2 regions of the Caldanaerobacter subterraneus subsp. tengcongensis MB4 genome follow, and region 2 is predicted to be linked to the other one. Evidence: riboswitches for the same ligand, from Rfam matches in the RefSeq annotation. Region 2 holds a riboswitch; the other holds the start of a gene.
What was found. A riboswitch is a leader RNA that binds a small molecule or an ion and turns the genes downstream of it on or off. The one in region 2 is predicted to bind lysine.
Positions count from the first base shown of each region.

Region 1: linked by a shared signal. The riboswitch ahead of TTE_RS03435 (sigma-54 interaction domain-containing protein) and the one ahead of lysA (diaminopimelate decarboxylase) in region 2 are both predicted to bind lysine.

Region 1 is NC_003869.1:717,044-733,002, forward strand. Features, by position in the region: gene TTE_RS03425 (RNA-guided endonuclease InsQ/TnpB family protein) at 1-418, shown strand, start outside; gene TTE_RS03430 (MBL fold metallo-hydrolase RNA specificity domain-containing protein) at 534-2,159, shown strand; lysine riboswitch at 2,277-2,455, shown strand; gene TTE_RS03435 (sigma-54 interaction domain-containing protein) at 2,573-4,009, shown strand; gene TTE_RS03440 (hotdog domain-containing protein) at 4,190-4,582, shown strand; gene TTE_RS03445 (3-keto-5-aminohexanoate cleavage protein) at 4,594-5,421, shown strand; gene TTE_RS03450 (CoA transferase subunit A) at 5,418-6,083, shown strand; gene TTE_RS03455 (CoA transferase subunit B) at 6,073-6,738, shown strand; gene TTE_RS03460 (hypothetical protein) at 6,766-7,806, shown strand; gene ablA (lysine 2,3-aminomutase) at 7,844-9,097, shown strand; gene TTE_RS03470 (hypothetical protein) at 9,087-10,112, shown strand; gene TTE_RS03475 (MutS-related protein) at 10,102-11,604, shown strand; gene TTE_RS03480 (lysine 5,6-aminomutase subunit alpha) at 11,585-13,147, shown strand; gene TTE_RS03485 (OAM dimerization domain-containing protein) at 13,144-13,953, shown strand; gene TTE_RS03490 (amino acid permease) at 13,974-15,353, opposite strand; gene TTE_RS03495 (PhzF family phenazine biosynthesis protein) at 15,616-15,959, opposite strand, start outside.
Region 2 is NC_003869.1:1,926,250-1,942,208, reverse strand. Features, by position in the region: gene TTE_RS09565 (TIGR01906 family membrane protein) at 1-421, shown strand, start outside; gene TTE_RS09560 (ATP-dependent metallopeptidase FtsH/Yme1/Tma family protein) at 431-1,963, opposite strand; gene TTE_RS09555 (acyl-CoA dehydratase activase) at 2,097-3,080, shown strand; gene TTE_RS09550 (cell division protein FtsA) at 3,110-4,861, opposite strand; gene TTE_RS09545 (hypothetical protein) at 5,005-5,511, shown strand; gene TTE_RS09540 (nucleotidyltransferase domain-containing protein) at 5,531-5,887, shown strand; gene TTE_RS09535 (nucleotidyltransferase substrate binding protein) at 5,856-6,263, shown strand; gene TTE_RS09530 (hypothetical protein) at 6,285-6,590, shown strand; partial or broken gene TTE_RS09525 (MerR family DNA-binding transcriptional regulator) at 6,649-6,921, shown strand; gene TTE_RS09520 (IS200/IS605 family accessory protein TnpB-related protein) at 7,047-8,483, shown strand; gene TTE_RS09515 (HAD family hydrolase) at 8,631-9,305, shown strand; tRNA gene TTE_RS09510 (tRNA-Arg) at 9,311-9,386, opposite strand; gene TTE_RS09505 (50S ribosomal protein L25/general stress protein Ctc) at 9,501-10,100, shown strand; gene lysA (diaminopimelate decarboxylase) at 10,132-11,469, opposite strand; lysine riboswitch at 11,593-11,782, opposite strand; gene TTE_RS09495 (CBO0543 family protein) at 11,897-12,361, shown strand; gene TTE_RS09490 (ABC transporter ATP-binding protein) at 12,562-13,725, shown strand; gene TTE_RS09485 (PucR family transcriptional regulator) at 13,857-14,915, shown strand; gene ftsE (cell division ATP-binding protein FtsE) at 14,922-15,608, shown strand; gene ftsX (permease-like cell division protein FtsX) at 15,598-15,959, shown strand, end outside.

The DNA.
Region 1 (15,959 bases), 1.2 Mb from region 2:
ATTTATAGTCAACTGGTGCAAACAACATGACATAGACACAATTGTAATAGGATACAATTCTGGATGGAAGCAGGAAATAGAATTAGGAAAGGTAAATAATCAAAATTTTGTTAACATTCCTTTTAGTGATTTCATAAACATGCTTGAGTATAAATGCAAGGAAGAAGGTATAAACTTTGTGCTTGTAGAAGAAAGTTACACCAGTGGCTGTAGTTTTTTAGATGGGGAAGAAATTAACAAAACAAACTACAATCCACAAAGGAGAATAAAAAGGGGTTTGTTTAGGAGTAATAAAGGAATTTTAATAAATGCTGATGTTAATAGTGCTTATAATATCGTAAGAAAAGTATTCCCCGAAGCATTTGCAGAGGGGATAGAGGGTGTGGGGTTACACCCAGTTAGGCTGAATATAGCCTAACAAAGAATAGTGTTTAATAAAATTTTGAATAGTTTTTAATACTTTAAACACTATTCATAACCTAAGCAAATGGCTTGAAGATAACTATAATTTCTAAAATGAAAGGGGATTTACTGTGAAAATAACTTTTTTGGGAGCTGCTAAGGAAGTTACAGGTTCATGCTACCTTGTGGAGACGGAAAATGCCAGGTTTTTAGTGGACTGTGGCATGTTTCAGGGTGGAGAAGTAGAAGACGAGCTAAACTATCAAGAATTTATTTTTGATATAAAAGATATCGATTTCGTACTTTTAACCCATGCTCATATAGACCACAGTGGCAGAATTCCTGTGCTTTACAAAAGGGGCTACAGAAAGAGGATTTACGCAACTCATGCTACAGTTGACCTGTGCAGGTACATGCTGCCGGATAGCGGGCACATCCAGGAAATGGAAAGCGAGTGGAAGAACAGAAAGAGGAAAAGGGCTGGAAAGCCTTTGAGGGATCCACTTTATACGGCTGAAGAGGCAGAAGAATCTATAAGCATATTTTATGGTGTTGACTACGGGGAAGTGATAGAGCCTGCACCTCATATAAAAGTGAGATTTAATGATGCTGGGCATATACTTGGCTCGTCTATAATTGAGGTGTGGGTAAATGAAAAGGGAAAAGAGACTAAAATAGTGTTTTCAGGAGATCTAGGGAATAAAAAGGTGCCTCTTTTGAGAGATGTAACTCCTATAAATGAGGCTGATTATGTTCTCTGTGAGTCTACATACGGCAATAGGATTCATGAGGAGGTCTCTGATAGGGCGAAAAGGTTGATGGAGATTATAACACGCACTATTAAAAGAGGGGGAAATGTTATTATTCCTTCTTTTGCCGTTGGAAGGACTCAAGAGATATTATATGAGCTTCACAGGGAAAGGGATTTGTACAAAGATGAGATAGAATTTTTGAACAACATCCCTGTGTATGTAGACAGTCCTCTTGCCACCTCAATAACAGATGTGTTTGCAAAGCATCCAGAGTGCTTGGATGATGAAGCGAGGGAATACATCAAAAAAGGAGAATTGCCTTTAGATTTTCCCAATTTGCACTTTACCCACAGTGCGGAAGAGTCTAAGGCTTTGAATGAGATTAAGACGCCCATGATAATTATCTCAGCTAGCGGCATGTGTGAGGCAGGTAGGATAAAGCACCACCTAAAGCACAATTTATGGAGGCCGGAGTGCACAGTCCTTTTTGTTGGGTATCAGGCAAAAGGCACTTTAGGGAGGAAACTTTTAGATGGAGAAAAAGATGTGAAGATACTTGGAGAGGATATACACGTTAAGGCTGAAATTGAATATATTGAGAGTTTTTCAGGTCATGCCGACCAAAGAGGTATACTGGAATGGATTTCTAATTTTGAGAAAAAGCCCAAGAAGATATTCATTGTGCACGGAGAAGACGAAGCTCAGGAAGAACTGGCTGATAAGATAGAAGCACAATTTGGCATAGAGACTTTGATTCCATCAAGGTACGATGTTTACGATTTTGATAAGGAAGAGCTTATAAAAGGAGAGGTTGAGGATAAAGAAAAGTTTAAACTGGAGCTTAACAATAAATTAGAAGAGATGAAATTGAGAAGTGAAAAGGCGTTTAACAAACTTCAGGAGATACTAGACAAGAAAGATGGAAAAGATTTAACCGGCATAATGCTTGAGATAGACAATATAAATGAAAGCCTTATGAAGCTTTATAGGGAACTTTTGGATTGAGAATGCTTCCGGGCATTCTTTTTTTATATTTAAGGGCTTATTGCTCCCGCTTTCAAAATGTGATATAATATAATTGCACTTTGATAAGCTTTACATCAAAAATAGATATTTTAATAGCGCATAAATAGAGGAGCTGCCAAGCATGTATTTGGCGAGGTGTTAAGGAGAAGAACCTCCAATACTCGCTGAAGAAGGTTTGGCTGCCGAAAGGGTGAGCTTGTTCTTGAGCTCATCCTTGGTGGTAAACACAAAGTTTACCACTGTCATGGGACCTCCCATGAAGCGCTATTTATGCAGTGAAAATATTTTCATTGCATAAATAGCGCTTTTTTGTTAGAAATGAAGAAATACTTACATGTCGAAAATATTTTCGGTGTTTTTGCTTTTAATTTTACTCTCAAAGGGGGAGTAAGATGGATTTGAGGTTAAAAGGATTACCTCAGGAATTTTACCAAAAAGCGCTGGAGATATTATTAGAAAACATTGATTGGGGTGTACAAATCACTGATAAAGAGGGTTATACAATTTATTATAATAAAGCTTCTTCTCAAATTGATGGAATTCCTATAGATGAAGCGATTGGAAAGCACGTTTTAGCTATGTTTCCATCCCTTTCTAATAGAGAAAGTACAATTTTAAAAGTTTTAAGGACAGGGGAACCTGTTGTCGGACATGAGCAGGAAATTACAAATTGCTATGGACAAAAAGTCAGCCTTTTTACTATTACTCTCCCCATTGTAATCGATGGAGAAATATGCGGGGCTATTGATATTTCTAAAAACCTCTCTGAAATAAAAAATCTTATGACAAAAGTGATTGATTTGCGAGAAGAAGTGCGAAATAACAGAAAGAAAAGTGCTGTAAAAGAAAACGAGGAAGCTTATTATACTTTTGATGATATTATTGGAGAATCCAAAGTAATTACAGAACTAAAGTGCAAGGCTCAAAAAATTGCAAAAAGCAATTCGCCAGTGTTTGTATATGGTGAGACAGGTACGGGCAAAGAGCTTTTAGTACAGGCAATTCATAATGCTAGTCCAAGGAAGAATGGACCTTTTATTGCTCAAAATTGCGCAGCCCTTCCTGAAAATTTGATGGAGTCAATACTTTTTGGAACAGTAAAGGGAAGCTTTACTGGTGCAGAAAATCGCCCTGGTCTGGTAGAGCTGGCTGACGGAGGGACATTATTTTTGGATGAGATTACTTCTTTAAGTTTTGACCTTCAGGCAAAGCTTTTACGCTTTTTGCAGGAAGGGTATATAAGGAGAATAGGAGATAGTAAGGTTCGAAAAGTAGATGTGAGAGTTATTGCTGCTTCTAACATTTCTCCTTATGAAGCTTTAGAGAAGAAAATTTTAAGACCTGACCTTTTTTATCGATTAAGTACCATTGTCTTGTATGTGCCACCTCTTAGGGAGAGAAAAAGTGATATTCCTCTTTTAGTTAAGCACTTTATCAAGGAATTTAATTGGCAATTGGGGAAGGATATAAAAGGGATAAGCGAAGAGGTGGAAAGAGCGCTGATGAGTTTGTCCTGGCCGGGAAATGTGCGGGAATTAAAGGGAGTTATAGAGTATGCGGCTAATTTTTGCGAAGGTGAAATAATTCAGTTGCATGACCTTCCTGACCACATTTTAAGAAATGCCTTTATAGAGGGAGAAAAAGAGATAGCAGTAGATACTATCGGGATAGAAGGGGATCTCAGAAGCTTTCTAGCAAAAGTTGAATATGAGCTTATTACTAAAACTTTAAAAAAGACAAATGGGAATATAAGTAGAGCAGCAGAAATTTTGGGTATTCCGAGACAGACTTTACAATACAAAATAAAAATGTTAAAAATAAATATTTAATTTTGCGCCTAATGCTTAATTTTCAGCATAAGATGGGTTTTTATCAGAACGAGCTGTGAATCTTTTATAGGAAAAGGCCGAAAAATGGCCTTTTTTCTTTTTACTCAATGCTTGGTATGGATTTTGCATAAAAGTTTGAGAAGAGGTTTTCAAGGAATTTGAGAAGGGAGGGGATACATGTTGAAAGCCACAATAAGAGTCAGGATGAGCCTTCATGATGCTCACTATGGAGGAAATTTAGTAGATGGAGCGAGAATTTTACAGCTTTTTGGGGATGTGGCGACAGAGCTTTTGATAAGGCACGATGGAGATGAGGGGCTTTTTAGAGCTTATGACAGTGTAGAATTTTTGGCGCCAGTGTATGCGGGGGATTTTATAGAAGCCACAGGAGAAATAGTGGAGGTTGGAAATACGTCGAGAAAGATGGTCTTTGAGGCGAAAAAGGTGATAGCAGCAAGGCCTGATATCAGTGATTCTGCGGCAGAAGTGCTGGAAGAACCTATTGTAGTGTGCAGGGCGAGTGGCACCTGTGTTGTGCCAAAAGAAAAGCAGAGGTACAAAAAAGAAGGGTAGGTGAGTGAAGGGTGGAGAAATTGATAATTACTGCGGCTATATGCGGAGCTGAGGTCACAAAGAAGCATAATCCTAATGTGCCTTATACTGTTGAGGAGATGGTGAGAGAGGCTTTATCTGCATATAACGCAGGAGCTAGCATAATTCACTTGCACGTAAGGTATGATGATGGTACCCCTACACAGGACAAAGAAAGATTCAGAGAAGTGATTGAAGCGATTAAAGCAAAATGCCCTGATGTCATAATCCAGCCTTCAACTGGTGGAGCTGTTGGCATGACTGCAGAAGAAAGGTTACAGCCGGTTTACTTAAAGCCAGAGATGGCATCACTAGACTGTGGCACAATGAATTTTGGCGGAGATGAAATATTTGTAAATACAGAAAACATGATAATAGAATTTGCCACCAAGATGAATGAACTGGGAGTGAAGCCGGAACTTGAAGTATTTGACAAAGGAATGATAGATACAGCGATAAGGCTTCACAAAAAAGGGTATATAAAGGCTCCGATGCACTTCAATTTTGTGATGGGAGTAAATGGCGGAATTTCAGCTGAGATGAGGGACTTTGTATTTCTTAAAGAAAGCATTCCTCCAGGAAGCACATTTACTGCTACAGGAATAGGACGCTATGAATTCCCTGTAGCTACTATGTCTATACTTGCAGGAGGTCATGTGAGAGTTGGCTTTGAGGATAACGTATACCTCGAAAAAGGCGTTCTGGCAAAGTCCAATGGTGAGCTTGTAGAAAAAGTAGTGAGAATTGCTAGAGAGTTAGGTAGAGAAATTGCAACCCCTGATGAGGCCAGAAAAATATTAGGGTTAGAGGTGAAGCCATGAGGAAGGTTGTTACTTTTGAAGAGTTGAAGCCTTTATTTAAAGATGGAATGACCTTGATGATCGGTGGATTTCTTGCAAATGGCACACCTGAGAAATTAATTGACCTTCTCATAGAATTAAACGTTAAAGACCTTACTATAATTGCCAATGATACCAGTTTTCCAGACAGGGGTATAGGGCGTTTGGTTGTGGCCGGCCTTGTGAAGAAAGTTATAACTTCTCATATAGGTACTAACCCTGTTACAGGAAAATTGATGAATGAAGGAAAAATTGAAGTAGAGCTCGTTCCACAGGGGACACTTGCAGAAAGGATAAGAGCTTATGGAGCAGGTTTGGGAGGTATCTTGACTCCTACAGGAGTCGGCACAATGGTAGAAGAAGGGAAACAAAAAATAACTGTGAATGGAAAAGAGTATCTCCTTGAACTTCCACTGGGAGCAGATATAGCGCTTATTAGAGGAAGTATTGTAGATGAGTTTGGAAATATCTATTACAAAGGTACGACGAGAAATTTCAATCCTATAATGGCTCTTGCAGCTAAAACAGTTATCGTTGAGGCAGAAAAAATAGTCAAAGTAGGAGAAATAAAGCCAGAAGATGTCATGACGCCAGGAGTATTAGTGGATTATATCGTAAAAGGAGGGGAAGGCGATGATAACTGATCAGGAACTGGCAAAGCAGATAATAGCAAAAAGAATTGCAAAAGAGCTCAAACATGGAGAGCTGGTGAATTTGGGAATTGGTCTTCCCACTCTAGTAGCCAATTACATTCCCGAAGGGGTGCACGTCATATTCCAATCAGAGAATGGAATTACAGGTATGGGACCTATGCCAGAGCCCGGAAAAGAGGATGTAAATATAATTAATGCCGGCGGGCAGTATGTGACAGTTATGCCTGGCGCAGCGTTTTTTGACAGCGCATTTTCCTTTGCACTTATAAGAGGAGGACATGTGGACGTTACCGTGCTGGGGGCATTGGAGGTAGATGAAGAGGGAAATTTAGCTAACTGGATAATACCTGGAAAGTTAGTTCCTGGCATGGGCGGAGCAATGGACCTTGCTACAGGAGCCAAAAGAGTAATTGTGGCTATGCAGCATACTGCTAAAGGGCAGCCAAAGATTTTGAAAAAATGCCGCCTTCCTCTCACGGCCAAAGGCAAAGTGAGTCTTATAGTTACAGAGCTTGCAGTGATAGAAGTGACAAAAGAGGGACTGCTTCTCAAAGAAATTCACAGGGATACATCTATTGAAGAGGTCAAGTCTTTGACAGAGGCAAATTTAATTATTCCAGATGATGTAAAATATATGGATGTGTAAAATTCGAAGAAGGAGGAGGATATGCTTATGATGGGATGCAAATACGGTTCTCATAGAGTGATTGAGCCAAAAGGGGTTTTACCTCAAGCCGCTTATAAAATTTCTAATGATATGAGTGTGCTTTATGATAATGAGATATTGATTGATGTTATAGCTTTGAACATAGATTCTGCAAGCTTTACCCAGTTAAAAGAGGAGGCAGGGGGAGATCCTGAGAAGATAAAGAAGAAGATCCTCGAGATAGTAAATGAGAGAGGGAAAATGCAAAACCCTGTCACAGGTTCTGGGGGAATGCTGATAGGCAGAGTAGAAAAAATAGGAGAAGCTCTGGTCGGGAAAAGGGACCTCAAAGTAGGAGATAAGATTGCGACGCTCGTTTCATTAACTCTTACACCTCTTAGAATAGATGAGATTTTGGATATAAAGATGGATATAGAAAGAGTTGAAATAAAGGGTAAGGCAATACTTTTTGAGAGCGGGATTTATGCGAAGCTTCCTGAGGATATGGAAGAGACCTTGGCTTTAGCAGCTTTAGACGTTGCTGGAGCTCCTGCTCAGACTGCTAAATTGGTAAAGCCCGGTCAGAGTGTCATGGTGTTAGGAGCAAATGGGAAATCCGGTATGCTATGTTGCTATGAAGCTAAGAAGAGAGTAGGTCCTACTGGAAAGGTTATAGGTGTGGTGAGAAGGGAAGAAGCAAAGAAAAAGGTGGAAGAACTGGATATATGCCACGAGGTAGTTATAGCGGATGCTCAAAAGCCTTTGGAAGTTTTGGATAAAGTTCTAAAGGCCAACGGAGGAAAAGAAGTAGATATCGCTATAAACTGTGTAAATACGCCTAACACAGAAATGTCCACAATTTTACCTGTGAGAGATGAAGGAATTGCCTACTTCTTCTCCATGGCGACAAGCTTCACAAAAGCAGCCTTAGGAGCAGAAGGGGTTGGGAAGGATATAACAATGATCATAGGAAACGGATATACAAAAGACCACGCAGAAATTACGCTGCAGGAGCTCAGGGAAAATGAAAAATTGAGAAAAGTTTTTGAAGAAATGTATGCTAAATGAGGACAGCTGTAATGAATTTAAGGGGGAGATGTATAAAATGAGAGTTAACAGAAGACATGAACTTTTTGGGCATGTACCAGACAGCGATTGGTACAACTGGAAGTGGCAGATTGCAAATAGAATAGAGACAGTGGAAGAGTTGAAAAAATACCTTCCATTGTCGGAAGAAGAGGAAGAAGCTATTTCTAAGGCATTGCAGAAGTTGAGAATGGCAATTACGCCCTATTACCTTTCTTTGATAGACCCCAATGACCCTAATGACCCGATAAGAAAAAGAGCAGTGCCGACAATCCATGAGCTTTATCAGGCACCGGAGGACTTAGTGGACCCGCTTTATGAGGATGTGGATTCACCTGTACCTGGACTTACCCACAGGTATCCTGACAGGGTATTGATGCTTGTTACAGACCAGTGCTCCATGTACTGCAGACACTGCACAAGGAGAAGGTTTGCTGGAGAAACTGATGCTCCCATGCCGATGGATAAAATAGAAAAGCAGATTGAGTATATAAGGAATACCCCACAGATAAGAGATGTGCTGATCTCAGGTGGAGATCCTCTCACTTTATCTGATTCACGGCTTGAAGAAATTATAAAGAGATTAAGAGAAATTCCTCATGTGGAGATAATAAGAATTGGTTCATCAGTACCTGTAGTGCTGCCTATGAGAATAACTCCGGAGCTTGTCAATATGCTTAAAAAATATCATCCAATATGGCTCAACACCCACTTCAACCATCCGCATGAGATAACAGAGGATTCAAAGAGAGCATGTGAAATGCTAGCAGATGCTGGAATACCATTAGGAAACCAGACAGTACTTCTAAGGGGAGTAAATGACTGTGTCCATGTTATGAAAAAGCTGGTGCATGAATTGGTAAAAATAAGGGTAAGACCTTACTACATCTATCAGTGCGATTTGTCATTTGGGCTTTCTCATTTTAGAACTCCCGTTTCCAAAGGTATTGAAATTATAGAAGGTTTAAGAGGGCACACTTCTGGTTACTGCGTACCTACATTTGTAGTTGATGCACCGGGAGGAGGAGGAAAGATTCCTGTTGGACCAAACTACGTAATTTCTCAGTCCCATGATAAAATAGTTTTGAGAAATTATGAAGGCGTCATTGTGACGTATGTTGAGCCAAAAGATTACACTCCAGGTCCTTGTGTATGCGATGAAGAAGTTCCAAAATCTGAAGGTGTTGCAGGCCTTATGCAAAAGGATACTATTGGAGTATTAGAGCCAGAGAATTTAGAAAGGAAAAAGAGAAGGAGAAAAGATGAGAAGTGATATTCTTGACCTTATAAAAAATTACAGGACTATCTCTATAATAGGAATGGCAAAAAATGTAGGAAAAACAACTGTATTAAATTATCTTATCAGTAAGGCCAGGGGTATTTATACCCTTGGTCTTACCTCTATAGGAAGAGATGGAGAGGAATATGACCAGGTTTCCTTTTTCCCAAAGCCGCGGATCTATGTAGAAGAGGGCACTTTAGTTGCCACAGCAAAAGAAGCACTTTTCCGAAGCGATATAACAAAGGAGATAGTGGGAACTACAGGTATATATACTCCGATGGGAGAGATAATTGTAGCGAGGGCTTTAAGTGATGGCTATGTGGACCTTGCCGGTCCTTCCATTACTAAAGACCTCAAGAGGATAAGCGAGTTTTTGATCTCAATAGGTGCAGATAAAGTTTTTATAGACGGGGCTTTAAACAGAAAGACCCAGGCTTCTCCAGCTGTATCTGAGGCTACTATTCTGTCAACAGGAGCTGTTTTATCTCCTGATATGGAAAAGACAATAGATGAAACGGTGTTTACAGTAAAACTTCTGACAGTGCAGAAAGAAAGCGATAGAGAGATAATTGTAAAAGCTAGTAAAATCCTTGAAAATTCAAATTTGGGGTTTATTTATGAAGGCGGAGAGTACAAAACTGTGGAGGTATTAACTGCTATTGATGCATCAAAAGAGATTGTAGAGAATTTAAATGGAGCAAAGTATGTGGTAATAAGAGGAGTGATTACAGATAAGTTGATCAATGATGTAATGACTTCCACTGATAAGTATAAAGGAGTAGTCTTTTTGGCAGAGGATGCTACGAAGCTTTTCATAGAAGAAGAGACCTTCGTGAAATTTCAAAAGGCGGGCGGTATTTTTAGGGTAGTATTTCCTATAAATTTGATCTGTGTCACTGTAAATCCTATATCTCCTACAGGTTACAGATATAATGGAAAAGAATTTTTAAATAGATTGAGAGAGAAATTAGATCTTCCTGTCTTTGATGTGATGGGTGGTGATTGATATTAAATTCTTAACTGAAAAAGAAAGAGAACAAGTAGGATTTAACTATGTTATTTCAAAGCTTCAAGTTATAACTCCATATGGAAGAGAAGAGCTAAAAAATGCAAGGCCTTATAAGAGAGAAGAAAGAGAAAAACTTGAAAGGGAATATGAGTACATCGACCTTTTGAAGGAAAGTTTAGAGAAGGATAAGGAAATATTTTTTAAGATTTTAAAACCGCTATTCAAGATAAAAGATATAAGAAACAGCCTTAAAAGGTGCATAGAAGGGAAAGTGTTAGATGAGGTGGAATTTTATGAGATAAAAATTTTCGCTCTACTGAGCGAAGAGTTAAGGCTTTTGATTGGAAGGTTGAATTTAGATATTGAAGATATAAAGCTTGTTTCTTTAACTCCTGTATTGGATCTTTTGGACCCTCAGAAAAAGAGAATTGCTACTTTTTATGTTTACGATGAATATTCTAGTAATTTGAAAGAGATAAGAGAAAAGAAAAGGGAAATTGAGAGGCAGATATTTGCAGAAACTGACAGAGAAAAAATTGAAAAATTAAGGGAGAAAAGGCTTGATATAGTCGCATTGGAACAAAGAGAGGAACTTGAGGTAAAAAAGAGTCTATCTGAAAAGTTACGCAAATATGTAGACCTTATTGAAAAAAATATAAAAGCTATAGGAAGGTTCGATTTTTTGATGGCAAAGGCTAAACTGGCAATCGAGTACAATGGAGTGAAACCCACGATAAATGACGAGATAAAAATACTTTTTGAAGATGTTATAAATCCTCAAGTTGCAGATATTTTAAAAACCCAAGAAAAAGAGTTTACCCCTCTAACTATTGAATTAAAGAGCGGGACAACTGTTATCACAGGAGCCAATATGGGTGGAAAAACTGTAGCACTTAGGACTTTTGCGCTAAATCTTCTTCTTTCTATGATGGGATTTTTCCCTTTTGCTAAAAAAGTATCTTTTCCTATGCTGGATTTTATTCATTTTATCTCAGAAGACCTGCAATCAATTTCAAGAGGTCTGAGCAGTTTTGGTGCAGAAGTTATGAAGTTAAAAGAAGTAATAGAAGATGTAAAAAAAGGGACAGGATTTGTGGCATTAGACGAAATAGCAAGGGGCACAAATCCTGAAGAGGGACTTTATATTGTGAAAGCTATCTCAAAATATTTGAACGGTTTTTCTTCTATGACTGTATTAGCTACCCATTATGAAGGGGTGATAGAGGATGACATGGTGCACTATCAGGTCGTAGGGCTTAAAAATGTAAATTTTGAAGAGTTAAGGCAAAAAATCGTTATAGACGAAGAAAACTCGGTAAAAATTCTCCAGGAACACATGGATTATCGATTAGAAAGAGTAGACCCTAATTGTGAGGTTCCAAAAGATGCCCTTAACATATGCAGAATATTTGGACTTGAAAGAGAAGTTATAGAGCTGGCTGAGACCTATTATAAGAGGAGGAGAAGGTATGAGAGAGAGCAAGCTTAATCTTGATTGGGAATTAGTGGATAAAGCCAGAGAAGCTGCGAGAAACATTGTTAAAGATACGCAGAAATTTATAGATGCCCATACGACTGTGTCAGTTGAAAGGACGGTGTGCAGACTTTTAGGCATAGATGGCGTAAATGACTTGGGAGTTCCACTTCCCAATGTAGTGGTTGACCATATAAAAAGCAAGGGAAATCTTTCTTTGGGGGCTGCAACTTATATCGGCAATGCCATGATTTACACAGGGCTTAGCCCTCAAGAAATTGCCGAAAGAGTAGCAAAAGGTGAACTAGATTTGACTTCGATTCCTATGGCAGACCTTTTTGAGATAAAATTGGCTGTTCAAGATATAGCAATAAAGACTGTTGAAAAGATAAGAGAGAACAGGAGAAAAAGAGAGGAGTTTTTAAAGAAATACGGGGATAAGGAAGGGCCACTTCTTTATGTTATAGTTGCGACAGGAAACATATACGAAGATGTGGTTCAGGCGCAGGCTGCTGCAAGGCAGGGAGCTGATGTCATTGCAGTGATTAGGGCTACAGCTCAAAGCCTTTTAGACTACGTTCCTTATGGACCTACTACCGAGGGGTTTGGTGGTACTTATGCTACGCAGGAGAATTTCCGGATAATGAGAAAAGCTTTAGATGAGGTATCTGAAGAGCTGGGAAGGTATATAAGGCTTTGCAACTATGCATCTGGGCTTTGTATGCCTGAGATTGCTGCTATGGGCGCACTGGAGAGGCTTGATGTGATGCTAAATGATGCTCTTTACGGGATTTTGTTTAGAGATATAAACATGAAGAGAACGATGGTAGACCAGTTCTTCTCAAGGGTAATAAATGGATTTGCAGGAATTATTATAAACACAGGGGAAGACAATTACTTGACCACAGCAGATGCTTATGAAAAAGCCCATACTGTATTGGCATCTCAATTGATAAATGAACAGTTTGCACTAATTGCAGGAATACCCGAGGAACAGATGGGATTAGGACATGCTTTTGAAATGAACCCTGACTTAAGGAATGGCTTCTTATATGAGCTTGCTCAGGCTCAAATGGTAAGGGAGATATTCCCCAAAGCGCCTCTTAAGTACATGCCTCCTACAAAGTACATGACAGGAAATATATTCAAAGGGCATGTACAGGATGCTATGTTTAACGTTGTGACTATAATGACAAAGCAAAGGATACATCTTTTGGGAATGCTGACAGAAGCTATTCATACGCCTTTTATGTCAGATAGAGCGTTGTCTATTGAAAGCGCCAAATATATCTTCAACAATATGGCAGATATAGCTGATGAAATTTACTTTAAAGAAGGCGGAATAATTCAAAGGAGAGCTAACGAAGTTTTGAAAAAGGCGTATGAGCTTTTGAAAGAAATTGAGCAAGAGGGTTTATTTAAAGCATTAGAGCAGGGTAAATTTGCGGATATAAAGAGGCCGATAGACGGAGGGAAGGGATTAGAAGGCGTAGTGGAGAAAGACCCCAATTATTTCAATCCTTTCATTGACCTTATGCTAAGAGGTGATAGAGGATGAGCAGCGGCCTTTACTCTACAGAGAAAAAGCAGTACGATACCACCCTGGATTTGACCAGAGTCAAGCCATACGGGGATACGATGAATGACGGTAAGGTGCAGCTTAGCTTTACCCTGCCTGTGCCGGATGGAGCAAAGGCTGTAGAGGCAGCAAAACAGCTGGCAAAAAAGATGGGGCTGGAGAATCCAATGGTCGTCTACCATGCTCCTTTGGATAAGAACTTTACTTTCTTCATAATATATGGAAGTTTGATTCACACTGTGGATTATACCTCCATACAGGTACAGGAACTAGAAATAAAGGCCATGAGTATGGAAGAGACTAATGAGTACATTAAAAAACATATCGGCAGAAAAGTCGTAGTAGTGGGAGCAACCACTGGAACAGACGCTCATACAGTGGGCTTGGATGCTATAATGAACATGAAAGGGTATGCCGGGCACTACGGGTTGGAGAGGTATGAGATGATAGAGGCGTACAATTTGGGAAGTCAGGTGCCAAATGAAGAATTTGTTAAGAAGGCAATAGAGGTTGGAGCAGATGCCCTTTTGGTGTCGCAGACGGTGACTCAGAAAGATGCACATATAAAAAATCTTACCCATTTAGTAGAGCTTTTAGAGGCTGAAGGCATAAGAGATAAAGTGCTTTTGATATGCGGTGGACCGAGGATCACGCATGAGCTCGCAAAAGAATTAGGATATGATGCGGGATTTGGCCCTGGCACATTTGCAGACCATGTAGCGACTTTTATAGTCACAGAAATGGTAAAAAGAAAAATCCCCGGGCTTAAAGGGTATAAAAAATAAAGGGAGCCGATTAGCTCCCTTTATTTTTGCACATTTAAAACGCTATGATACCTTCCGTAAGCAAAGTAAATGATAAGGCCGACCAGCATCCATATGCCAAATCTTAGCCATGTCACCCATGGAAGGCTTGCCATTAAATAGAGGCTAAAAGCTGCTGTAAGAGGTGCGACTAACCATACTGCAGGGACTCTGAACTTTCTCTCTACATTAGGCATTTTAACCCTTAGGACAAGTATTCCTATTGAGACAATTACAAAGACAGATAGAGTTCCTATGTTGCAGAGCTCAATTATGATGTCTAAAGGCAGGAAGCCAGCAATTATAGCTGCTACCAAACTCGTTATTACGGTATTTATATGGGGTGTCCTGTATTTTGGATGAATGTGGGAAAACACCTCAGGCAAAAGTCCATCTCTTGCCATAACCATGAAAATTCGTATCTGGCCGTAGAGTGTTATCAATAAAGTTGAAATCATACCGACAGCAGCGCCTGTTGCAACTAAAGCAGAACCCCAGTTGATTCCTATGCTCATTAAGGCTCCAGGGAGAGCATTGTCAGGAATTATGGTTTTATAAGGCACCATCCCGACCAATACAACTGCCACAGAAATGTAAAGGGCAAGTATCACTACCATTGCCATTACAAGGCCTAAAGGCACATCCCTCGTAGGGTTTTTAGTTTCTTCTGCTGCCGTTGACACTGCGTCAAATCCTATATATGCAAAGAAGATTATTGCAGCAGCAGACATTATTCCTTTCCAACCATAGGGGGCGAAGGGAGTAAGGTTTGAAAGTTTTACGTGGCTGAAACCGAGGAACAGGAAAAGCAAGATGACTCCTATTTTTACGAGAACTATTATATTGTTTGTGGTTGCGCTTTCCCTTACACCAATGTACAAAATCCACGCCACAAAAGCGGTAATTAAAATGGCTGGTAAATCCATTATTCCTCCCGATATAGGAGGTTTAGTTATGGCTTCTGGCAAAGTTATGCCGAAAGATTTGAGCAGTCCTACAAAAGTTCCTGACCATCCAGATGCAACGGCGCTTGCTGAAACAAGGTACTCTAAAAGCAAGTCCCAGCCAATTATCCAGGCTATTAATTCTCCAAAAGCTACATAAGAGTAGGTGTAGGTACTTCCGGCGACGGGAAACATTGTCACAAGCTCTGCAAATATGAAAGCAGCTAGAGCAGCAGTTATACCTCCAATGATGTAAGAAATAATTACTCCAGGCCCTGCTCTTAATGCTCCTTCACCTGTTGACACAAAAATTCCCGTTCCAACGACAGAGCCTATTGCTAAAGCTGCCAGGTCTATTGCGGTTAATTTTTTATTAAGTCCTGTTTTTTCAGCTGCTTCCAGAAGTTGATCTACAGATTTTTTTCGAAATAAATTCATTCTCTTGATCCCCCTATAATATTGATTTTTTATTCACACAAGCGAATATTTTATCAAAAAATTTCTCCCTTGTCTACCCCCTTTCTCTTTCTTTTAAAAGGAAAATGAATTAAAATACACTTAAAAATTCTTCCCCATAAAAAAGAAAAGGTATACAATTATCTAGTATGCCTAAATTATAATACTTTTTGAAGACATTTGCAAGAATGATTTTGTGTAACTCCTACAAATTTTTTATAAAAAATTATACAAGATTCATAATTCAGTCTGACCAATTTCCACTAATTAGAATACGTGCGGGACCTCCTACCAAAACCCTTATTCCTTCTTCTTTTTTTGGAAGTTTCACGTATATTTTAGAAGGTCTTTTCATACTTTCTCCTTGATGAATTAGATATGTTTTTTCTAAATCGATTACCTTATTTAAGTAAAGATAATATGTTAAAGCGCCATTTGCCGTTCCTGTTGCAGCTTCCTCATTTATCCCGTATAATGGAGCGAAATCTCTGCAATTAGCGATAGCTTTCTTTTCCTCCAATGTGAATACGTGAAGACTTACAGCATTTTTTTCTTTTGTAATCTGAGATATTGCCTGGTAATCCGGGT
Region 2 (15,959 bases):
CAATGATAAAGAACTTGCTCATATGAAAGACGTGAAAAATTTATTTAAGTTGGGCTTTTGGCTTAAGGATATATCTATTGCAGTTTTTCTTGCTTTTTTTGCGCTTCTAGTGTGGCAGACCTCTTTTGTGAAAACCCTTTCTCTTTTACAAAAAGGTGTAGGTTTTAGTTTACTTGCTTTATTGATATTAGGCGTACTAATAGTTTTAGATTTTGAAAATTGGTTTACACTTTTTCATTTGGCTTTTTTTAATAACGACCTGTGGCTTTTGGACGTAGAAAAGGACAGGCTCATTCAGATGTTTCCTCTAAATTTTTTTGAAGATGCTGTCTCTTTGATTTTCAAAAATACGCTCATAGAAATTCTGGCGATAACAGGTGGAGTTTTTGCAATTTCAAAACTTTTAAAGGAGCCCTCATAGGGGCTCCTTTTACACGCACATAGAGGTCTTTTCTTCAATTATTTCCTCTAGCTCCTCTTTTGTTATTGTCTCTTTTTCAAGCAGTTTTTCTGCAATTGCTATTACTTTATCTTTATGCTCAAGGAGTATCTTTCTTGCGAAGGTGTAACAGCTATTTATAATCTTGTCTACTTCTTTATCGATCATTTCTGTAGATTTTACTAAATGCAAATCAAAAACTCTATTGCCTAATTCGCTCATCCCGAAATTACACACCATTTGGTAGGCGATTTTTGTAGCCTCTTTCAAGTCGTTTTCTGCTCCAGTAGAAATTTCGTTAAATATGATTTCTTCTGAAGCTCTTCCTCCCAATAGCATTGTGATTTTGTTTTTTAGCTCCGTCTTTGTGAGGAGGAAGGAGTCATCTTTAGGGAAATTAAGCACGTAGCCTAATGCTTCTCCTCGGGGTACTATAGAAATTTTTTCTATGACATTGACATTCAAAATTTTCCCTATGAGGGCATGGCCTGCTTCATGATACGCTGCTATAGTCCTTTCTTTTTCTAGCCCAGAGGGATTTTTCTTTTTGAGCCCTGCGATTACGCGCTCTAGTGCCTCTTCAAATTCCTCTTTTCCAATTTTCGTTTTATTTCTCATTACGGCTAATATTGCAGCTTCATTGCACATGGTGGCTAGATGAGCCCCAGTCATTCCGTGGGTTTTTCTGGCGAGGTCTACTAAAGACACGCTTTCATCTAGGGGTTTATTCCTCGTGTGAACTTTCAGAATTTCCAGGCGGCCTTTTAAGTTTGGCGGGCCAATATGTATGGTTCTGTCAAAGCGGCCAGGCCTTAAAAGGGCTTCATCCAGCATATCTATTCTGTTAGTAGCTCCTATTACTATGATCCCTTCATTGCTGTTGAAGCCATCCATTTCTACTAAGAGCTGGTTTAAAGTTTGGTCTTTTTCGGAATTGTTGTCAGTGTTTCTTTTGGTTCCAACCGCGTCAATTTCGTCTATGAAAATGATGCTGGGAGCATTTTTCTTTGCTTTTGCAAAAAGGGCTCTTATTCTACTTGCTCCAACGCCCACGTATTTTTCTACAAATTCTGACCCGGAAGCGCTTATAAAAGTGGAATTTGTCTCTCCTGCTAGAGCAGTAGCCAATAGCGTTTTTCCTGTTCCTGGAGGGCCGTAGAAGAGTATCCCTTTGGGTATTTTTGCTCCCATTTTGTTATATTTTTCTGTATTTGTCATAAAGTCAATTATCACTTTTAATTCTTCTATTACTTCATCCAATCCTGCCACGTCTTTAAAAGTTATGTTTCCTTTCTTTTTGGTAACTTCTTCATTTATCTCGGAAAGGGAGTTGTATTTAACTGGCATGAGCTCAGAAAATTTATTCTTTAGGAGAATATAAGCTATTGCGGTTGCCGCTGCAATCAAAAGAAAAGTGAGGTTCAAGCTCAAATTAGGATTTACTTCTGTGATAAAAAGATACAGGAGAAGAATATTTACAAAAATTGACATGACAAGGATTATTGTGTGCAAATTCTTCTTCATGTTTTCCGCCCCCACTTTTATTCTGAATGTAGTTTTTGCTTATTGATGGGATTTATTCGCAAAACTTCAAAAGTATAAAAAATGATTTTGAAGGCAAAAATGTAAAATAAATGAACTGTTTAGGAGGTTTAATATGGAAGGTTACATGGGAATAGACGTGGGGTCAGTCAGCACAAATATTGCTGTCATTGATGAGGAGAACAATGTCATAGATTATGTCTACATAAGGACCAGAGGGCAGCCGATAAAAGCTGTTCAAGAAGCTTTGAGGGAAATAAAAGAAAAAATAGGCGATGTAGAGATTAAAGGAGTCGGCACTACTGGAAGTGCCAGGCAGTTAACAGGGCTTATGGTAGGAGCGGATATTGTAAAAAATGAGATTACTGCTCATGCGGTGGCTGCTTCCAGCATAGTAAAGGATGTAAGGACAGTGATTGAGATTGGCGGGCAGGACTCAAAGATAATAATTTTGCGAAATGGCGTTGTAGTGGATTTTGCAATGAATACAGTATGTGCGGCTGGAACCGGGTCATTTTTAGACCAACAGGCTTACAGATTAAATATACCAATTGAGGAATTTGGAGATTTGGCACTAAAATCCAAAAACCCTGTAAGGATTGCAGGAAGGTGTAGCGTATTTGCAGAGTCCGACATGATTCACAAACAGCAGATGGGATATGCCCTTCCTGACATAATAAGCGGCTTGTGTGACGCCTTAGTGAGGAATTATCTGAACAATGTGGGAAAAGGAAAGGATATTAAGGAGCCCATTGTATTTCAGGGAGGTGTCGCTGCCAACAAAGGAATAAAAGCTGCATTTGAAAAGGCTTTGGGAATGAAGGTATATGTTCCCAAATACTACGGTGTTATGGGGGCGATTGGCGCAGCGATATTGGCAAAAGATGCAGTCAAAGAAAAAGGTTACACTTCATTTAAAGGCTTTGAAGTAAGCGATTTGGAGTACAAAGCGTTAGGGTTCGAGTGCACCGCTTGTCCCAATCACTGTGAGGTAGTAGAATTTATACAGGGAGATGAAGTTATTTCCAGATGGGGAGATAAGTGCGGAAGGTGGTCTAATAGTCCAAGCAAAAAAATTCACGCAGGTTCTATAGTTTAGCCCGACGCCTTTGTAAATTAGGTGTCGGGCTATATGATTTCTATCACATCTCCGGGATGAAGCAAATCAGTGTAGGAGGCTTTCTTGCCATTTATTTTCATTTCGGGTACTCTGTTGTTGTCCAATTTTATGTCTATAAAATTGAATAAGTCTATGAACATGTACTCTCTCTTACCTTTTAAAAGGACCTCTTTTCCATTTACCGTTATAGAAAAACTCTTTATGCTGTCTTCTACTCTTATTTCATCTCCTTCTTTTATTGAGTAATCGGGATCAGCCAGCTTTCCGTTTACATAAATTTCTTTATTTTCTGCACCTTTCACGAGATCTCTTACGGTAATAAAAGCGTCTTTTCCCTTTTTCCCGCCGATGATGCTTATTCTATCGCCTTCTTTTATTGAAGTTTTTAAATTAGCTAAAGTTCCGTTTACATATATTTTTGGAGGAATACCTTCTTCTCCTTTAATGGTCATTTTTTCACCGTTTAGCGTGAAGGTCAGGTCTTTTCCGCTTTGTGGAATTAGATTTTGAGAGCTGTAATCTATAGCTAAAAGAGCATCCATTACAGTAGGGCTCTTTATGTTAAAGATTTTAACTAATTTATCTTCTACATATACCTTTACAAAATCTTTCCTTTTATTTATCATCGCAGAATAAGCTATCCCTATAGGGGTAATACTTTCAGGACCTTTGAGCTTTTTTGGACGAGAGTGCAAAATTTCGACAGACTTTATATCTCTTACAGAAACCCTATTGGGAGGAAGCTTTAAAAAAGAGGCTATCTCTTCTGGCAGCATTGGAAGGTTGCTGCTTCCCCCTACTAAAAATACCGCGGAAGGGCTTTTGCCGTTATATTTTACAATTTCTTCGCATATTTTTTGGGCAAGGGTTTTGACAGAAGGCTTTATAACTTCTAATACCTCTTCTCTTGAAATAGTGTGTTCAATACCTAGAACGTCTTTAAATTTTATTTCTTTTTTAGTGGATTTTTTAATTTTTTCTGCGGTAGCGAAATCTGTGAGAAAATGCCGTGCTATTTCCTCGGAAATTTCATCGCCTGCGTAAGGCACCATCGAATAAGCGATTATATTTCCTTCCTTCGATATTGCGATGTCAGAAGTGCCTGCTCCTATATCCACTAGTGCTATGTTTAGCATCCTTATGTCTGGCTTGAGAGAGACATTTATAGCGGCGATGGGTTCCAGTGTTATGTAAGATACTTCGAGCCCGGATTTTTTCACTGAAGCGTAAAGGCCCTCTACTACATCGAAGGGAAGAAAAGTGGCCAAAATTTCTACTGCCATTTCTTTTCCTCTGTGCCCTTTTAAATTGGCTATTGGAAGGCCATTTAAATAGTAATTGGATACGGTGTAGCCAACAGTGTGATAGTCTGTTATCCCAGATTTAGATACAATAGATTTGTGGGCAATTTCCAGAGCTTCTAGCTCTAAGCTGTGTATATCCTCAAGGGTTATTTCATGGTCTTCTGCTAGACTTTTTTCTGCTCTGGCGAATTGCGTCTTAAGTGACCTTCCTGCTGCAGCGATAGCCACTTCTCTAAGCTTTATTTTCAGGGTGTTTTCTAATTTTTCTTTGATTGACAAGATCACATGAGCTACTTTATCTATATCGTGAACTTGGCCGTCAAACATCGCTCTTTCCTGGTGTTCCATTTGTTCACTTGCCAAGATTTCTAGTTTCCCATTGTTTTCAGTTGCGACTATCCCCACAACTACTCTTGTCCCAATGTCAAGGGCAAATACAATATCATTGGTATTCATCATTTACCCCCGAATTTTTTAAGTTTTTATTTTATTATACACTACCAAAGTATTATTTCGGAAGGGCAGAAAATAAATTTAACGCTTTTTATTTACTTGTATGGATTTGACATTATTGATATAATTAATGAGAGGTGACGGGGATGGATATATTTATTGAAAAGCTTGTTAAAAAGCAAAAAACTTCTCAAGATGTCTTTTTTACAATAGGAATAATAGTTGGAACGTTGATATTAGTGTTTGGGATTATACCATTAATCCCTTTTCTTAGAAGCTTTTGGCTTTTCTTTGCAGTGCTGTTTGGGTACTTGGCCTATTACTTGATTCGGTCTCGCAATATTGAATTTGAATACGCCCTTACAAATAGCGAATTGGACGTAGATAAGATAATAGATCAGAAGAGAAGAAAGCATCTTTTGACTGTAGATTGCAAAAATTTTGAGGTCATGGCGAGAGTTAATAGCGATAAATTTACTGAAGATATAAAAAGCATTAAAAATAGAATTGAAGCAGTAAGCTCTATGTCTTCTCCAGATGTTTATTTCGCAGTGTTTGAAAATGGCGGTGTCAAGACTTTGCTGTTTTTTGAGCCCAATGAAAAAATGTTAGAGGCGATAGGAAGGTATATACCTAGAAGGCTTTTTAAATAGAGAGCTGAGAGGTTTTAAGATGAATAAAAAATATGTCTTGTCAAAAGTAAGTGAAAAAACAGGGCTATCTGTATCTCTTCTTGGTGAGATAATAAAAGTGTTGAGCAAGTATGAGAGCGTTGAAAAGGCAGTAATTTTTGGGTCTAGAGGCAGAGGGGATTTTAAGAGGACTTCCGATATTGACATATGTGTGTTCGGGGAAAAAATAACGCATACAGAATTAAATCTTTTGCAGTTTGATTTAGAAGGATTGAATACCCCCTTGAGTTTTGATGTGGTGCATTTTGATACTCTTTGCAGGAAAGAATTTAGAGAAAGTATTTTAAAAGATGGAGTAGAGATATATGACAGAAGAAAGATTGTTACAGAGATTTAAAGATTTTGAAAATGCTTTAATGCGATTAAAAGAAGCTCTGGCAATAGAAGTGACAAACGAAATAATTATAGATGGGGTAATACAGAGGTTTGAGTTTACTTTTGAACTGGCATGGAAGATTATGAAAGATTATCTTGCTTATGAAGGGATTGAAGTAAATAGCCCAAGAAGTGCAATTAAAGCCGCTTATAGTGCAGGTTTAATACAGGATGGAGAAATGTGGATAGATATGCTTATGGACAGGAATAGGACTACACATATTTACAATAGCAAAATGGCTTTGGAAATTTATGAAAACATAAAGAGAAGATATGTCAGCTGTTTTGAAGAGTTAAGTGAAAAGATAAGAGTAAATATAGAAAACATTAAGGAATAATTAAAAAGAGAGGAATGAGTGGTGAAAGAGGGTAAAGAGGAATTTGAGAAGGAATTAAAAGAGTTAGAAGAATGGCAAGAAAATCAGTATAATCCAGGTTATTATATAGGCAGTGGTCGTGTACCGAGGCCTTTAAAAGGATTAAAAAAGAGGCCAATCTTTTTGATGGTAATTGCTCTTTCTATGATTCTGCCTTTAATTGGTATTTTATTTTCAAAAATTTCTGCTGAAGACCTTATAGCTTTTGTATTCCCGGCTTTTATAGGTGTTATTTTGTTTTACGCTGCAATAAGAGAAATGCTTGAAAAGAGGAAATTCAGAAAATGAGGAGGTCAAAACAGTTGGAATTGTTAGTAAAAAATGATATAATTTCAATTGAATGTTAATGAACGTTAATAACTATAAAAAAGCTAAAGAACTGTATGATATAAGCAGAATTACCTTAATAAACTGGGAAAAGAAAGGATTAATAACCTCAGTCAGAACATCAAAAGGGAGAAGAAGGTACAAAAAAGAAGATATAGAAAAGTTATTAGGTATGCTGGAAGAAAAGCCAAAACCTAAAGTGGTGTTGTATGCAAGAGTGTCTACAAAAAAACAGGAAGAATATCTCAAGAATCAAATTAAAAAGCTTGAAGAATACACTAATTTCCAAGAATAGCAGTATGAAGTTATATCTGAAATAGCAAGTGGAGTAAATGAAATAAAGAACTAGCAGAAGAGTTAATAGCAATAGTAACATCCTTCGCAGCAAGAATTTACGGGTAGAAGGGTGGTAAAAACGTGATAGTAATACAAGCTAAGCTTATTTTCCTGAATCAAGAAGACAAGCAAATAGTATTAGACTTAATGAGAAGATGGTCTTCTTGCATGAGATTTGCATACAAAAGGCTTTTAGAAGGTTATGATAGAAAAACATTAAAAAGAGACCTTCAGAAACCTTTTGATTTAAACTCAAGATATGTACACGATGCAATAATGAAAGCAAAAGGTGTATTAGAGTCATCTAGACAATTAGACAACAATCCAAAGAAAGTCATTTTTGGAGGAAGAGACTTGTTTGTAAAACTTCAAAAGCGCCATATAAACGGGAAGGCATATGAAAAATTAAAAATTAGGTGGCAGGAGAAAAGAAAAGGAAATCTATATTCAAGAGGAGATAAAAGCAAAAAAGGAAATCTCAACACAAGAATAGAAGTAGAAAAAAATGGCACTTTCTTAAGGATAAATGTAGGGGAAAGAAAATATGTATATGCCAAAATAGAAGCAGGCTATAAAAAGAATAAGAGAAGAGAAGAATTTCTGCAGGAAATTGGAGAATCAAACATACCCTACTCTGTAGAATTAAAACTTAAAAACGGTAGTATATACGCCTATTTTGCTATTGAAGAAGAATATCCAGAAATAAAAATAACAAAAGAAAAAGGAGTCATAGGAATAGACATAAACGCATATCCGGACAACATATCATGGACAGAAGTAGATGAAAAAGGGAATCTAATAAGCTATGGGAATATGCCAATGCCAGAGCTTGCAAGTGGCAGTAAAGACAAAAAAGAATATTTCAGATGGCAATATGCTCATGAGATAGTAAAAATAGCAAAAGAAAAAGGAAAAGCAATTGTAATTGAGGGATTAGAAATAAAAGAAAAAGGCAAAAGAGGAGACTTTTCAGGGAGAAAATCAAGGAGAATAAGACATAGGTTTAGCTATAAATCACTTCTTTCAAAAATAAAAACACTAGCAAAAAGAGAAGGGATAGAAGTAATAGAGGTAGACCCTTCTTATACGTCAATAATAGGCATGTTAAAATATTCACCGCAGTATATGATAACAAAAGATATAGCAGCAGCCTATGTAATAGCAAGAAGAGGGTTGGGACTGCAGGAAGAGATACCAGATAATTATATGAAGTTTCTCAACGCATTGACTGTAGAAGAATTAGAAGAATTAAAAGAGCATGTAAAGAAAACAGTTAGAAACAAGCATATAAAGAAAAAGCATTTAAGGGAAATAAATAAAGCAATAGAAATTTTACAAAGCCTTGAGAGTAAGCCAGGAAGGGTGCTAGAACCTCTGGATGGAACAAGTTTTAGTACCTATGATTTCTGGCGAGTTCTCAAGGTAGCGGTGGTGACTCCACTCTCTCCTGAGAAGGTACCAAGAGACTTCTCTACCCTGAAAGGATTACTAATTCAGGGTAAGTGGAGAGACCCGTAAGGGCGCGAGTTCCTGCTTCTTGGGGCAGGGGCTATGGCTTTCCCAAAAACCGCCTGCTGGGGCTGGGAAAGCCTGAAGGGCGGACTACAAATACCCCAGCTATCTAAACTGTGCATTTTTGTACAGTTTGGGTGACCAGGTGATGAAATGATTAAAGCAGTTATTTTTGACATGGATGGAGTAATGATTGACAGTGAACCTGTGCATCTTAAGCTTGAGAGAGAGTTATTTAGAGAACTGGGAGTTGAGATAACTGAAGAAGAACACATGACATTTGTAGGAAGTTCTTCTTATTACATGTGGGAAAAAATTAAAGAACGGTTTAATTTAAAAGAAAGTGTAGAAGAGCTGGTAAGAAGAGACAGAAAAAGGTATTTAGACCACGTCTTGAGCACTGGAGAAATTATTCCTGTGCCAGGAATACAGGAATTGGTTAAGAAGCTTTTTGAAAGGGAATACAAACTGGCAGTGGCTTCTTCCTCTCCAATAGATGTGATAGAATTGGTGGTTCAAAAATTAAACTTAAAGAACTTTTTTGATATGTTAGTTTCTGGAGATTATGTAAAAAAAAGCAAGCCGTATCCAGACATATTTTTATATACGGCTGAAAAGTTAAGAGTCAAGCCTGAAGAATGTGTCGTAATAGAGGATTCTTACAATGGTGTTCATGCAGCTAAAAGCGCTGGAATGAAAGTTATAGGATTTGTAAACCCCAATTCTGGAAATCAGGACTTATCAGAAGCAGATTTTATAGTAAAGAATTTAGGGGACGAAGTAGTAGAAATAATATCAGGGCTTGAAGAGGAGAAGGCTTTAAAATAAAAAAATGGTGCGCCTGACAGGAGTCGAACCTGCGACCTTTCGGTCCGGAGCCGAACGCTCTATCCACTGAGCTACAGGCGCACGCTTTCCAAATTAAAGTTTACTATGAAAAAGTGAAACTGTCAAACAGATTTGATATTATTAAAACAGGGTGGTAAAATAGTATGTGAAAACCAAAAAAAGAGGAGGGAGAAGATGCAGGCAATTACACTTGAGGCTGTAAAAAGGGAGACAGGTAAAAGCGCTGCTCGCCGATTGAAAAATCAAGGGTATGTTCCTGCTATTATGTACGGGAAAGACATGACAGAGAATATTCCTCTGGCTGTTGAGTATACTAAGCTACAAAAACTTCTGCAGAAATATGGGAGAAACGTATTGCTCAATGTAGTAGTAAACGGCACTACGCATACTGCGCTCATAAAAGAAATACAGGAGGACACTTTAAAAGGCAAAATAATACATGTGGATTTTCAGAGGGTATCTATGTATGAAGAGATTGAGGCTACTGTGCCTTTGAGATTTGAGGGAATTGGCCTCATTGAAAGCAAGGGCGGAATTGTACAGCATCAGCTCTGGGAGTTGACAGTGGAGAGCTTGCCGGACAAAATACCTCAGGAGATTGTAGTGGATTTGAGCCACTTGGAGATAGGAGATACGCTTTTTGTGAAAGATATACCTGTGCCTGAGGGCGTGAAAGTGCTGGATGACCCTGAAGAAATAGTGGTTTCTATACTTGTTCCTAAAGAGGCTGGTGAAGAGGAAGAAGAGGAAGGCGAGGGTACAGCTGAAGGGTAAAATAAAAAAGAGAGGGCATCCCCTCTCTTTTTTAATAATTTACTATTTTTCTTTTTACGCTTAATAACCTTTCAGGAATGACGTCCTTTCTTACAAGGTCCTCATAAGTCTCTCTTTCAACTATTACATCAGCTTGCCCGTTAGAAACTAATACTGCTGCGGGTCTTGGGAGCCTGTTGTAATTGCTGGCCATAGAGTAGTTGTAAGCTCCAGTTGACAGGACTGCTAGAATATCCCCTTCTTCGATTTCAGGAAGTAGTATGTCCCATATGAGCATGTCTCCCGATTCACATAGTTTTCCTGCTATAGATACCTTTTCTACCCTTGGGAGTCTGGCTTTGTTTGCCACAATAGCCTCGTATTTTGCTCCATATAAGGCTGTGCGGATATTATCAGACATGCCTCCGTCCACTGCTACATATTTTCTGATTCCGGGTATTTCTTTTATAGCTCCAACAGTGTAAAGAGTTGTTCCTGCATTGCCTATTATGGACCTGCCTGGCTCTACTATTATTTTGGGCATTTTTACATTTAAGGAAACAGAGTATTCTTTGACGGATTGCATCATCTCATGAGCTATTTTTTCAATAGGCTGGGGGTCGTCTTCCTCCGTATACGCTATTCCAAATCCTCCTCCTAGGTCTAATTCTTCTACTTCCCATCCGAGGAACTCTTTAATGAGTTTTATAAAATTCATCATTATTTCTATCTCAGCTTTGTAAGAATAGGAATCGAAAATTTGAGAGCCAATGTGGGAATGAAGACCTACCAGATTCACATTTTTAAGGGTAAGAGCGTATTCAATGGCTCTCATTGCATCTCCGTTGAACAAAGGGAATCCAAATTTTGAATCTATCTGTCCGGTTTTTACGTACTGATGAGTGTGAGCCTCTATCCCTGGTGATACTCTTATATAAATATTGGGTACCTTGTTCATTTTCCTTGCCAGTTCATTTAGCATGTTGAGTTCATGCCAGTTATCTACGATTATCTTTCCTATGTCATTTTCTAAAGCCATTATGAGTTCTTCTCGGGACTTATTGTTGCCGTGAAAATAGATTTTTTCTGGAGGAAATCCTGCCTTTAGCGCTGTATAAAGTTCTCCACCTGATACTACGTCAAGGCCTAAGTTTTCTTCTTCAATTATCTTGCATATGGCCATTGTCATAAAAGCCTTGCTGGCATAGATTACTTCGTTTCCCGGATAATCTCTTTTAAAGCCATTGTAAAAGGCTCTGCAATTTTGTCTTAGAAGTTCCTCATCTATTACATAAAGAGGAGTTCCAAACTTTTTAGCTAAGGCAACTGTGTCACATCCGCCTATTTCAAGATGTCCTTTTGAATTTATTCTCATTGTTCCGTGTAGCATACTCTCAACCTCATTTACTTTAATAATTTAAATTATAAAATTGCAAGACAAAATAAAATACAGCCAAGTATTACCTTAGCTGTCTATTTTCATCATAGACATAGGCAATACCTCCTTCCCCCGTAGCGAGATAGCTCTCCACTGAAGGCCTGGGGAGCCTTCAGTGACAGTCCTATACCTGTTCGGCATAGGCCCAGCTGCGTAAACCTTAAGGAAGTTTACGCGCTTCGGCGGGCACCCCTTTCACACACCTTCATCGGCCCTTAACACCTCTGGCATGTTACTCTTGATGACCCGCGCCTCTACCTCACCTTCAAAGAAGATGAGGTATTTTTATTCGATTTTTTTACTATCATATCATTTGTGAAAATTGCTGTCAAGATATTTTCAAAAAAAACGGGAAGAATAAATTAAGAGGTGAAAGAAAATGTACTGGGTAGCCACATTTGTAATTTCATGGGTTATTTTTTTATCTTTGATTGATTTAAGATATATTAAATACACTATATGGGGAGGGATACTGGCAGCTATTTTTCAGCTTACAGTGGACGAGATAGCTATTACTTTGAATTTGTACTCTTTTTCTGACCCTGTTTTTACAGTTTTTAAATCGAGCTTTTTCTTTACTTTTGGAGCGCCTTTCTGCATAGGTGTTTTATATGCACAGACTTATCCGCGTAAGAAAAACTTGCAACTTGCCAATGTATTTATACTCACTCTTTTGTTTTTCATTATGGAGTATTCTCTTCATAATGCAGGAGCACTTGAGTATATAAAGTGGAGTTACATATACAGCCTTATTGTGGATGTAGGAGCTCTTCTTGCAGTTGGAAATCTCATAAATTTATTCAGTTTATCTCCATGGATGCGGAGGAAGGAAAATGAAAGATAAAGTGTTCTGGACTTTAATGATAATAGATGGGATTTTGGTTTACCTTTGGTTCAAGTTTTTGGATAAAATTCAAAAATATTAATTTTCATGTATGTATATTGTACAAAAATTTGATTGAAATATCATATTTACTGCCAATAGAAAATTGAAAAAAACAGTATTATAATAGTATCAAACGTTTTCGAATAGGGGGAAAAGGAATGGCTGAAGTAGTGCTCAAACATGTGTACAAAGTGTATCCTGGCGGTGTAACCGCAGTTAAGGATTTTAACTTGGAGATCGCCGACAAAGAATTTATAGTTTTGGTTGGCCCTTCCGGTTGTGGGAAGACCACCACTTTGAGAATGATAGCAGGGCTTGAGGAAATCACAAGCGGAGAATTGTACATTGACGGAAAATTGGTAAACGACGTGCCGCCCAAAGACAGGGACATTGCGATGGTTTTTCAGAACTATGCCCTTTATCCTCACATGACAGTGTACGACAATATGGCTTTTGGATTAAAACTTAGAAAAGTGCCAAGAGCAGAAATTGACAGGAAGGTAAAAGAGGCAGCCAGAATTTTGGGCCTTGAGGAGCTTCTCAACAGAAAGCCAAAAGCTTTGTCTGGCGGTCAGAGGCAGAGGGTGGCTTTGGGTCGCGCTATTGTGAGAAATCCTAAGGTGTTCTTGATGGATGAGCCACTTTCAAACTTGGACGCAAAGTTAAGAGTTCAGATGAGGACAGAGCTCAAGAAGTTGCATGAGAGATTGCAGACAACTTTCATTTATGTCACCCACGACCAGACAGAGGCTATGACGATGGGGACGAGAATAGTTGTTATGAAAGACGGGGTTATACAGCAGGTAGATGAGCCACAGGTGATTTACGATTATCCGAACAACTTGTTTGTTGCTGGTTTTATTGGAAGCCCGCAGATGAATTTCATAGATGCTAGACTGGAAAATAGAGATGGAAAGGTTTATGCTACTTTCAAAGGATATAGCATACTGGTTCCCGAGGGAATCTTGAAGAGGTTAAAAGACCCGAGCTATATAGGAAAAGAAATAGTGCTTGGCATAAGGCCCGAAGATTTGCACGATGAAGAGGTGTTCTTAGAAGCCTATCCAGAGGCTGTTGTTGAGGCGAAAGTTGAAGTCACAGAGCTTATGGGTGCGGAGACGTACCTCTATCTTGATGTAAACGGCGTTTCTCTCACTGCAAGGGTAGACCCAAGGACCAGAGCGAAATCTGGCGATGTGATTAAGATAGGGTTTGATGTGAATAAGCTTCACATGTTTGATAAGGAAACGGAAATGACAATATTGAATAGAACAGTGAAAGAGTCTCCCGTTATAATTGCAGATAAAACTGCAAGTTCATAAAATCTGAAGAGGCCGATGAGGCCTCTTTAATTTTTTTGACAAAATGCCACATAAATTTACTTTTGCCTCTTATTTCTTCTAGAAAATAGTGTATAATTATTGTATACTAAGAACTAGGAAAATGGGTGAGGATGATGGTCGATTACAATCTGTTGAGAAAAATTGGTGAAGATATTAAGAAACATTTGGATGTTCCTCTTTGCATATTTGACACAGAAGGAAATTTAATATACGGAAAAGAAGATTTTTTTGAAAAAAAAGCAGGATTTTTAGACCTGATGGTAGAATATATTGAAGAAAGAGATGTCTATTACATAGGAGAATTTACATGTTACAACATTTTCTATGATAATAATCCAGTTTTTGTAATCGCTTTAAAGGGGAAGACCGAAGAGGAGAAAAAGCTTATACTTGCGATAAGCCTTATTTTCAGATATTTCGATGAGAATCTGTCAAAAGAAGATTACCTTATAAACGTGCTTGAAAATAGATTGCCTTCCAGCCTGCTTTCCTACTATGCGCACAGGTATAAGATTGATAATACTGTAAGCTATAATGTGGCAATTGTAGAGGTTGAAAATGAAATAGAGGACGCTGTAAAAATTGTGCTAAACATTTTTGAAAGAAAGGCTGTTCATGTCATAAAAATTGGTAAAAAACGATTTGCAGTTATATTTCCTTCTAGATATCGCGAAAATTTAGTACAGCTTTTCAAGACGATGAAGGATATGATAGAATCCGAAGGATACTTGAAAAATGTTAAAATAGCCGGTTCTTTTTCTTCTTTTCCTCTTGAGAAGCTCCATGTAGCCTATAAAGAGGCTGAAAAGGCTCTCTTCTTTGGCGAGAAACTGGAAGGGGAAAGAGGGATATATCTGTATCAGGATTATATCTACTCAGAAATTCTATGGGGGATGGATAAGGAAAAAGCAGAAGAGTTTTTAGAGAGAGTTAACATTGGGGAAGACCTTTTAAAAGACGAAGAACTCATGCAGACTTTAAATGCTTTTTTCAGAAATAATTTGAATTTGAGTGAGACTTCAAGAGACCTTTACATACATAGGAATACTTTGGTTTACAGGCTGGACAAGATTTTGAAGATGTCGGGCTTGGATGCCCGCAAGTTTGATGAGGCTTTACTTCTCAAATTGGCGATTACTTTGGCAAAATTATACGATATTTCGAGGTGAAAAGAGTTGATAAAGTTTATAAATGTTTCTAAAAAATATGACAAAGGGATAATTGCCCTTTCAAATATCAATTTTGAAATTGAAAGCGGCGAATTTGTCTTTATTGTGGGTCCCAGTGGCGCAGGCAAGTCTACTTTGATAAAGCTTCTGTTAAAAGAGGAAGAGCCCACTTCTGGAACGATTATTGTTAACAAAAAGGACATAACAAAGATGAAGAGGAAAGAGATTCCCTATCTGAGAAGGAGCATGGGGGTCGTTTTTCAGGACTTTAGGCTCCTTCCCAACAAAACCGTTTTTGAAAACGTGGCTTTTGCAATGGAGGTAGTAGGGGCACACCCAAAGGAAATACGGAGAAAAGTGCCAATGGTTCTCTCCCTCGTTGGCTTGAGCGATAAGGCGGACCAGTACCCTCAGCAGCTTTCTGGCGGAGAGCAGCAAAGGGTTGCTCTGGCCAGAGCAATTGTAAATGAGCCTTCCATTTTAATTGCAGACGAGCCTACAGGAAATTTGGACCCAGATACTTCCTGGGAGATTGTAAAACTTATGGCTGAGATTAACAAAAGAGGTACAACGGTAGTGATGGCTACCCATGCTAAAGACATAGTTGATGCGATGAAGAAAAGAGTTATAGCTCTTGAAAAAGGGAACATAGTTAGGGACGAAGCAAGGGGTGTATACGGATATGCTCTTTAGAAATTTTAGATACTTCATAAAAGAAGGTTTTAGCAATCTGGCTAGAAACAGATTGATGACTGTAGCTTCTGTCACCTCTGTGATGGCTGCTCTTGTCATACTCGGAATGTTTTTGCTGATAATCTTAAATGTAAACCATATGGCATATCAAGTTGAATCTCAGCTGGAACTTAAGGCTTTTCTAAAAGATGACCTTTCGGGAGAGCAGATACAAAGAATAGGAGAAGAGATCAAGGGAATAGATGGAGTTTCTTCTGTGGTTTTCGAATCAAAAGAGCAGGCTTTGCAGAAATTTAAAAAGCAGCTGGGGGAAAAAAGCTATCTTTTAGAAGGTCTTGAGAAGGACAACCC